Regions from separate parts of the Shewanella sp. ECSMB14101 genome, predicted to be linked through region 1. Evidence: predicted binding sites of a transcription regulator. Region 1 holds the regulator's gene; each other region holds the start of a gene.

Region 1 (3,275 bases):
AGACCAAGTTGCTCTCTACCTCTCGCACCAACTCAATGACCCGACGGATCATCTGTCCGGTCAGATCTTGGAAATCTTGGGCAAGCAGGATGTTATTGAGTAACTCTTTTAACCGATTAGAATCCGATTCGCTTCGCTCGATAAACTGCTGAACATCGTGACAAAGCGCCTTAAATTCATGCAGCTCAATATCACGTCTCATCAAGCGATCCCATGAGGGTTTCACCGACTGAACATTCATGGTGAGGGCATCTGCAAGTGGCAGAGACTCTTCAACGGCGTCCATGGTTTTATTAGCGGCCTGCTCTGTCATATCAATGACATAATTGAGGCGCTCTTTTGCATCGGGGATTTCACTGTTCGCCAGCTCAATGAGACGACCATCCACTTGAAAGTCCACAATGGCACTGTGAAGCTGACGGGTAAGACGACCTACCTCATCAAACAGCTCTTTCTGAATCGGGCTGGCGATATCACGTATGAGTTCGTCGGCCTGCTCTTGTTGACCAGCTTCTAGCAAGTCCACAAGCTCCTTAGCCTGTGCTAGATTGATCAGCCCTGAAGTATCTGCCTGCATAGCCCAACCTTGATTAACCGAGTCGTTCGAAAATTTTGTCTAACTTCTCTTTCAATGTCGCCGCAGTAAAAGGTTTAACTACATAGCCATTCACACCAGCCTGAGCCGCCGCAATGATCTGTTCCCTTTTTGCTTCCGCAGTGACCATTAACACTGGAATGTGTTTCAGGTCGTCATCAGCACGGATAGCCTTTAACAGGTCGATCCCCTGCATACCTGGCATGTTCCAATCGGTTACGACAAAGTCAAAATCACCCTTTTGCAACATAGGCAGGGCTGTCGAACCGTCATCTGCTTCCTGAGTGTTATTAAAACCCAAGTCTCTCAACAAGTTCTTGATGATGCGTCTCATTGTTGAGAAGTCGTCAACAACGAGAATCTTCATATTCTTGTCCAAGGTTTCCTCCGCGGAGCTGTTTTTATATTGCTCATGTAATCGTTATATTTTGGTCCAATGCTTGAGTTTCGCTTTGAGTCTGAGCATCGCCTGGCTATGAATCTGGCTAACTCTGGATTCGCTGACATCAAGTACGGCACCGATCTCTTTTAAATTTAATGCTTCGTCATAATATAACGACAAAACTAATCCATCTCTTTCTGGCAGTAACTTAATCGCCTCCACAAGGGCCTCATGAAACTGTGACTCTGCCAGTGCTTCAAAAGCATCGTCTTGATGATCGTCTTCGTCTCTTACTACATCGACCGATACACCAAGATCTTCAATTCCAACTACTTTCCCGACAGAAACATCATTAAGAATATGATGGTACTCATCGAGCGTCATATCAAGTCGATCTGCAATTTCATTGTCTTTTGCATCTCGCCCAAGCTCTTGTTCTAGCTCATCTATCACCTGGGCAACACGTCTTTGATTACGATGTACTGACCTGGGCACCCAGTCACCACGACGAATCTCATCCAACATGGAGCCACGGATACGAATACCAGCAAAGGTTTCAAACTTGGCGCCCTTGCTGCCGTCGAACTTGGTTGAGGCCTCAAGCAGGCCCATCATACCTGCTTGTATAAGATCATCCAATTGCACCGAAGCGGGCAGACGAGCAAGTAAATGGTGAGCAATCCTTTTAACCAACGGTGCATACTGTTCGACAATAGAAGCTTTGTTATCTAAACAAGTATACGCAGCGGCTTTACTCACTCGTACGATCCTCTTGATATTCTGGGCGTTGAACTAATCTTTCCACAAAGAACTCTAGGTGTCCGCCGGGCTGTTGCGGCACTGGCCAGCTAATAATCTTGTTAGCTAAACCATGGTAAGCAATTGATGCCGGCGACTTAGGAAATGCCTCGACAATCAATTTTTGTTTACGAACTGATTTGCGAAGGTTTTCATCGAAGGGGATTGTCGCAACCAGCTCCAACGCCACGTCGAGAAAACGGTCGGTTACTTTGCTAAGTTTAGCAAATAACTCCATTCCTTCTCGTAAACTTCTGACCATATTGGCCACAATCTTAAATCTGAATACACCATGCTCGCGGCTAAGAATCTTAATTAAAGCATAGGCATCGGTAATTGAGGTAGGCTCATCACACACAACCACCAGGACATCTTGTGAGGCGCGAGAAAAGCTTAGCACCATATCTGAGATCCCGGCAGCCGTATCGACGACAAGAATATCAAACTGAGTTCTCATCTCACTAAAGGCACGAATAAGACCCGCGTGCTGCGCTGGTGTTAATTCGACCATAGCCTGAGTGCCTGAGGTGGCAGGAATAATACCAATTCCCTTAGGACCACGAACGATAATCTCGTCAAGGTCTGCATCGCCCGATAATACGTGGGAGAGATTGCGTTCAGCTCTGAGCCCCAACATGACGTCGACGTTCGCTAAACCTAGGTCAGCATCAAGTACAAGCACGCGCTTGCCCTTCTCAGCCAGGGAGACCGCGGTATTGATCGAAACGCTGGTTTTACCCACGCCACCCTTACCACCGGTTACGGCAATTACTTTTACTTTTTCGTTATATGGTTGATTCATCATACGTAAACCGCTTGCTTGATCCCGACTCATTATATTACTCAAATGCGTAGGCCCGTTCATATGACCTTTCGTTATTCTGTATTGGTTGCACTTTCTTTTCGAGTACCGACAACGCCTTGTTGGCCAGGGCTAAGGTGTCGGCGACTTGCATATCTTCTGGAACTCTTTGTCCATCAGTGACATAACTCAATGGTAACCCACTTTGAATCAAAACACTTAATGCTGGAGCCAAGGCCACTGATTCGTCTAATTTGGTTAAAATCGCGCCGGACAATGGGATCCGGGTAAACTGCGCGACAGCATCTTCAAGCACTCTTCTTTGACTTGTAGATGACAGTACCAGATAACTGCGAATAGGTAATCTGCTATTTGCAGTTAAATTATCAAGTTGTTGGAACAATCTCACATCTCTTTGTCCCATTCCCGCCGTATCTATCAATACTAGCTTGCGATTGCGAAACTGATAAAGAATTTGTTCCAACTCATTGAGATCATGTGCTTGCTTGACCGGGCACCCCATTATTTTGCCATAGGTTGCCAGCTGCTCATAGGCTCCAATGCGATAATGATCCGTTGTTATTAACGCAACTTGATCTGAACCATGATGTGCAGCAAATCGAGCGGCTAATTTTGCAACACTTGTGGTCTTGCCCACACCTGTAGGACCCACAAACGCGACGACGCCTCCCTGACGA
Region 2 (3,275 bases), on a different contig from region 1:
CGCTGTCGTAGTAAGTGTCCAGGTAGCGCTCGCCCGCATCACACAACAGGGTCACTATAGACCCGCTTTGACCTTGGCTATGCATCTCACTGGCTAGTTGCAAGGCGCCATAAAGATTAGTCCCGGTAGAGGGGCCAGCTTTGCGACCAATCAAGCGTTCTAGCCAATAGATGGTGGCGATCGAGGCACTATCATCTATCTTGACCATGTGATCGACCACCCCCGGAATGAATGAGGGTTCGGCTCTGGGGCGGCCTATGCCTTCGATACGGCTGGCGTTGGCGCAACTAATGCTTGCGTCGCCGCTATGGAAATAGTCATAGAATACCGAGTTTTCTGGATCGACGACACAGAGCTTAGTGTCGGCGCGCTGATAACGAATGTAGCGGCCTATCGTCGCCGATGTGCCGCCAGTGCCTGGGCTCATGACGATCCAATTGGGTACCGGGTGGGGCTCCCTTTGCATCTGCTCGAAGATAGAGTTAGCAATATTATTGTTGCCGCGCCAATCGGTAGCACGCTCGGCGTAGGTGAATTGGTCCATATAGTGACCAGATAACTCGTCTGCCAGACGCTGGGATTCGGCATAAATTTGACTGGAATGTCCGACAAAATGACACCGGCCGCCGTAAAACTCGATCTGCTGGATCTTTTTCTTGGCCGTGGAGGCGGGCATCACGGCGATAAATGGCAGTCCCAGCAGGCGAGCAAAATATGCTTCTGAGACAGCAGTGCTTCCCGATGAAGACTCTATGATGGGGGTATGTTTGGTGATCCAACCGTTACATAGGGCATAGAGAAACAGAGATCTGGCCAGACGATGCTTTAAGCTGCCTGTCGGGTGGGTACTTTCATCTTTTAGGTAGATGTCGATGCCCGGCAACATAGGCAGATCTAACTTGATGAGATGAGTGTCTGCGCTGCGCTGGTAGTCGGCCTCGATTTTAGCGATGGCCTGATTGACCCAATTTTGTTCCATTCTTGCTCCAGAGGTTTTTGAGCGGTTAGTCGTTATAGCTTAACGAAATAAATTATAACGAAAAGGGGAATCGAATAGAAATGCGACTAGGTACATCAGATCTAATATGGCTTACTGTAATCGATGAAATTAGCTTAGGAATTTGATAGAAATTTGATTTTTGAATCAACAGGAAAGGAAAAAATGGTGGAGGGAGAAGGATTCGAACCTTCGAAGGCTGAGCCGTCAGATTTACAGTCTGATCCCTTTGGCCACTCGGGAACCCCTCCACAGATAACGCAGAATCACAATTTAATAAGAAAGATAAAGATGGTGGAGGGAGAAGGATTCGAACCTTCGAAGGCTGAGCCGTCAGATTTACAGTCTGATCCCTTTGGCCACTCGGGAACCCCTCCACGAATATCTCTTTATTACATTGTAGGCAAATGGTGGAGGGAGAAGGATTCGAACCTTCGAAGGCTGAGCCGTCAGATTTACAGTCTGATCCCTTTGGCCACTCGGGAACCCCTCCACAAATATCTCTTTATTACATTGTAGGCAAATGGTGGAGGGAGAAGGATTCGAACCTTCGAAGGCTGAGCCGTCAGATTTACAGTCTGATCCCTTTGGCCACTCGGGAACCCCTCCACAAATATCTCTTTATTACATTGTAGGCAAATGGTGGAGGGAGAAGGATTCGAACCTTCGAAGGCTGAGCCGTCAGATTTACAGTCTGATCCCTTTGGCCACTCGGGAACCCCTCCACGAATATCTCTTTATTACATTGTAGGCAAATGGTGGAGGGAGAAGGATTCGAACCTTCGAAGGCTGAGCCGTCAGATTTACAGTCTGATCCCTTTGGCCACTCGGGAACCCCTCCTCAATTGCGGCGGCAATAGTAGTCAGAAACGCCGCCGCTGTAAAGTCCCTATTTGAAATAATTGCTAAAGTTATGTCGCAAGCGGTCGATTAAATAGCAACGAGCTGTTTTATTGATGTTTTTTTATGCGAACTAGTCAGTTGTTAATCAACGAAAATCATTTAGGGTCACGTCTTAATCAGGCGGTGACCGAGCATCGCCGCGGTGAGTTTGGCCTGCTTCTGGCGATGTTGTCGAGCGACGCTAGAGATCTGGCACAGTTTCATCTTGATGGGGCGGACTTAGACAGCGAGGCAAAGTTAAAACGTCAATTTGATCTTCCAGAGCCACAAGCGTTAACGAGTGAGTTGCATAAAGGAATTGATTGCGACAATAGCGGCGCATTTCATCAGGCTGGTTTAAGCGGTTTTCATCTGCAGCAATATTTATCTCCTGAACCTTTAGTACACCGTGGTCGTGATCCGCTGGCGATGCAAGAGGTGTTGGCCAACTGTGATCCTATTACGGCTGCACGTTTTCATGGAGAGCTAACGGTTGATGCGCATCTGCTTGAGTTACCGCATTTTACTGAGCAGATTGTGAAGCAACGTGCGTTAGGTGACATTTTGGCATAGTCTTAAGTGCAGACGACTTGCTTTTGCTATATCGTGCGTTGTCATGTTTAGCATTAAGCATTTTTCCATAATTTAATAGGTAGAAGTCAGCATGAAAAAGATTCAAGAAGGACAATCGGAATTGGTGAACGATACATGTACCGATTGCGGCAGTTACGCCGACATCGGCGCGGTGATCGATGAGTTTGACACTGTACTGACATTAAACCGTCAAGGAGAGAATGCCCAGGCAGAATTACAGAAGCTTGCCGACGCTGCTAAAGCACGTTTTGATGGTGTGGTAAGTGAAATGACGACACTAGATGATGGTCAGCAACTGACGCTTACGTTCGGCTACAGCGCAGAGAAAATGATTTTTCAGCTAGAACATGGGTTGTAAGAGAATTTGCTGATTTTGGCTTGCTAGTGAGTAACTTGTTCGTGTAATGTTCACAGAATATTCTTATTAAAAATAACAACAATGTTTGTATTTGTGCTGCTCAGGGCAGTTTTTTTACCTCGATAACCTTGTTATCGGCTGTAGGATGTTATGATCAAACGCCAATTTCAGCATTTGCTCGAAATCATAGTCAATTCGACCGAAAAGCAAGAAGGTCAGTTTAAAGAGACGGCCGAGTTAGCTTGTCGTCTCTTAAGTCAATCGTTAGCGGTTGAACGTGTTGGCGTATGTTTATTTGATGTCGATAACGACACCACACAACTCATCGCGCAAGGCGATCAAAGTCTATCAGCTCTACGTCCTGTCCCCAGTCACTGCACTGCCTATCTTAATGAATTAAAGCTGCGCCGCATCATAGATGTCGTCGATGTCAATCTCGACAGC
Region 3 (3,275 bases), on a different contig from region 1:
TGACCCGAGACGGTAATGATCCCCGGCACATCCTTAAGCAGCTCACCCACGCGGCGCACTACAGGCTTAAACCTAGGCTGAAGGAAACCGGAACCCGATGAGAAAGCCCCTTTCTCTCGGATGCGAATGATGATCTGCTGCCCGAGAGATTCAATCTCGATCGCCCCATCGACGATCTCCTTATTGAGCTCCTGGGCCATTTTTTTCACCTGATCATTGATCTGATCCTGTGATGCTGCCTCTTGCTGCTGTTGCTTGGCCTGCGCTTCAGCGTCAGACTCTTCCTGAGCCGTCGATGATGCCTCGCCACCACGTTGCTCACCCTGCTGTTGCTGCACGCCGCCGGCGCTATCATCTTCACCGGCCTGCACCTCAATGGTAGGCTCAGTCATCTCGTTGGTTTGTTGGTTAATGATCTCAATCGGTGTGGGTTCTGGTTTACCAGGGCGAAACTCCAGTGCGATCACCGAGGTTCCCTTGGGAATGTCTTTAACTTCGACCTTATTCTGTACCCCAAAGGCATACTTCATCGACCCGGCGATCTGCTTGAACTTCATGACGTCCATCTCAGAGAAGGCGAGCAGCAAGACGAAAAAACACATCAGCAGCGACATGAGGTCGGCAAAAGTTGCCAACCACATAGGCGCCCCGGCTGGAGGGCAATCGCATTTGACCTTCTTAGCCATCTGGCTATTCCCCGTCCGTCGTGTCTATCTCTCGCTGTTTCTCCGAGAGGTAATTCTTCAAGAATCCCTCAATGACCCTTGGGTTTTGGCCATCTTGAATGGCCAAAACCGCATCCATAATAAGGTTTCGATTGAGCATCTCTTCACTCATGCGTAGCGTGAGTTTGTCGGCAATAGGCAAGGCCACCATGTTGGCAAGAATGGCACCATAGAGAGTGGTCAACAAGGCTACCGCCATCGCGGGCCCAATGGACTTAGGATCATCCATGTTAGACAACATGGCCACCAGACCGATAAGGGTACCAATCATCCCCATGGCGGGCGCCACATCCCCCAGCGCCTTAAAGATACCGATTCCGGTTTTATGGCGCTCTTCGGTGAGGGCGATATCTTTTTCCAGCGCCTCACGTACTACGTCACCATCATGCCCATCGACGAGCATGTCGACCGCTTTTTGCATAAAGCTGTTGCTGATCTCCGCTTCTTCAAGGGCCAAAAAGCCCCCTTTACGCGCGGCATCGGCCATAGTGACCGCCTGCTCGATCAGCTCATCCGGCTTATCTATCTTAAACATAAAGGCTTTGGCCGCGATCTTGACCGAACCGAGGAACTGTTTGAGGTTGTATTTCATCATCACCACAAACAGCGAGCCTATCAATACGATTAGCACTGAATTCACATCGATAAATATGGCAATGCCGCCACTACCGATCATAGCTCCGATAATAAAACCAAACGCACCAATTAGGCCTATCAGGGTCGCTAAATCCACAACTCTTCCTCTTATACAGTATCGGCTATTGCTAATATCTCGGCCTAATGACCAAGCTCTCAGTCAACACCATAATCATCTCGAGACGGATATCCACTCTACTCACTCTTATAATCTAAGACATCTCATTTGCGCTGGGTGGTGACATAAAAGTCGCCAATTAGACATGAATTCACCTAACCGCAGGCGGGAGTTTACGATATAATATCTGACAAAATTGAGTATTGTTCTAATTCAATTATCGGACAGCTTACACGCAAGTTTAGCTACAAATTCAATTTTTTATAAAAAAACCTCCTTAAAGCGTGCTATTGCACAAATATACGACAGCGCAATTTGACCCCTAGGGTCGACTGAGATACTTTGTCTGTCGCTAAATTCTTGGGAAAATCACCGTGGCCAAAAAACCTGAAAACCTGACCTTCGAAGAGTCGCTCACAGAATTAGAACAGATCGTCACCAGCTTAGAGCAAGGCGATGTGGCTTTAGACGACGCCCTCAAACAATTTGAACGCGGCATCAATCTGGTCAGAAATAGCCAAGGCAAACTCGAGCAGGCCCAACAGAAAGTCTCCATCTTGACCCAGGAACAGGATCAACCCAGCTTGCAACCCTATCTGCCAGAGGGCGAATAATTGCTAAACGAAGCGATAACGCGATACCAGCAGCGCGTCGATGAACAGCTGCGCCATTTTATCAAGGCACAAGACGAGACTGAGCCACAACTGAAGGCCGCCATGAAACATGGCGCCCTAATCGGCGGCAAGCGTATCCGCCCTTTTCTGGTCTATGCCATCGGCGAAATGCTTAATGTGCCACTGGAAAGACTCGATGCCTGCGCCGCTGCCATCGAATGTATTCATGCCTACTCTTTGATCCATGATGATCTCCCCGCCATGGATGACGATGCCCTGCGTCGTGGTCAACCGACTGTACATATCGCCTTTAATGAAGCCACGGCCATACTGGCAGGTGATGCCCTGCAAACCCTGGCGTTTGAAATCATCAGCCGAGAAGAGAGCGAACTCACCGCCGAGCAGCAACTGGCCATGGTACGGGCTCTCGCCAAAGCCTCGGGTTACAGCGGCATGTGTGGTGGTCAGGCGATGGATCTTAACGCCACAGATAAGCAGATAGATCTCGACACATTAAAACGACTTCACAGATTAAAAACCGGTGCGTTAATTCGCTGCGCAGTAGAATTGCCTATCATTGCTGCCAAGGTCACAGATGAACAAGCTCGCCATCTGTTAACATTTGCCGATGCAATAGGCCTCGCCTTTCAGGTACAAGATGATGTACTGGATATTATTGCCAGCACAGAAGAACTAGGGAAACCCCAGGGATCGGACTGTGAGTCGAACAAAAGTACCTATCCGAAACTACTTGGTTTATCCGGGGCACAAGAGACTGCAAAAAGTTTGATTGAAGACGCCCTATCAGCGCTGGCTAAATTACCATACAATAGTCAGTTAATTGCCGAATTCGCCCGTTTCATCATTGAGCGAAGAGTATAATAAAGAGCCAAAGAATCTCGCTATGAGTTTGGATATTACGAAATACCCTGTGCTGGCACAGGCTGACACCCCCGACGAATTACGACAGCTTCCACAAGGGGTGCTACCAAAACTTGCTGATGAACTCAGAAGTTACCTCCTACAGTCGGTAGGCATCTCCAGCGGCCACTTCGCCTCTGGCCTTGGCACGGTTGAACTGACAGTGGCGCTGCATTATGTCTACAACACGCCATTCGATCGCCTGATCTGGGATGTGGGTCATCAGGCTTACCCCCATAAGATCCTCACTGGCCGCCGTGA

The links. Region 1 encodes FliA, which starts transcription of late flagellar genes. Its sites were predicted from a motif close to CTAAAGNTNNNNNNNNNNNNGCCGATA; they were not measured.
Region 2: NY07_RS04390 (VC2046/SO_2500 family protein) is a predicted target of FliA. The motif match lies at 1,903-1,929, and genes of this name have one in related genera.
Region 3: pomA (flagellar motor protein PomA) is a predicted target of FliA. The motif match lies at 1,698-1,724, and genes of this name have one in related genera.

What each region holds. Positions count from the first base shown of each region.
Region 1 covers NZ_JSFF01000034.1:11,722-14,996, forward strand. Annotated here, with positions in the region: gene NY07_RS17600 (protein phosphatase CheZ) at 1-577, opposite strand, end outside; gene cheY (chemotaxis response regulator CheY) at 591-974, opposite strand; gene NY07_RS17610 (RNA polymerase sigma factor FliA) at 1,017-1,736, opposite strand; gene NY07_RS17615 (MinD/ParA family protein) at 1,729-2,610, opposite strand; gene flhF (flagellar biosynthesis protein FlhF) at 2,615-3,275, opposite strand, start outside.
Region 2 covers NZ_JSFF01000003.1:158,747-162,021, forward strand. Annotated here, with positions in the region: gene NY07_RS04355 (PLP-dependent cysteine synthase family protein) at 1-979, opposite strand, end outside; tRNA gene NY07_RS04360 (tRNA-Tyr) at 1,164-1,248, opposite strand; tRNA gene NY07_RS04365 (tRNA-Tyr) at 1,290-1,374, opposite strand; tRNA gene NY07_RS04370 (tRNA-Tyr) at 1,406-1,490, opposite strand; tRNA gene NY07_RS04375 (tRNA-Tyr) at 1,522-1,606, opposite strand; tRNA gene NY07_RS04380 (tRNA-Tyr) at 1,638-1,722, opposite strand; tRNA gene NY07_RS04385 (tRNA-Tyr) at 1,754-1,838, opposite strand; gene NY07_RS04390 (VC2046/SO_2500 family protein) at 1,964-2,452, shown strand; gene NY07_RS04395 (DUF406 family protein) at 2,544-2,831, shown strand; gene NY07_RS04400 (putative bifunctional diguanylate cyclase/phosphodiesterase) at 2,982-3,275, shown strand, end outside.
Region 3 covers NZ_JSFF01000001.1:194,187-197,461, reverse strand. Annotated here, with positions in the region: gene NY07_RS00930 (flagellar motor protein MotB) at 1-686, opposite strand, end outside; gene pomA (flagellar motor protein PomA) at 691-1,458, opposite strand; gene xseB (exodeoxyribonuclease VII small subunit) at 1,854-2,093, shown strand; gene ispA ((2E,6E)-farnesyl diphosphate synthase) at 2,094-2,975, shown strand; gene dxs (1-deoxy-D-xylulose-5-phosphate synthase) at 2,998-3,275, shown strand, end outside.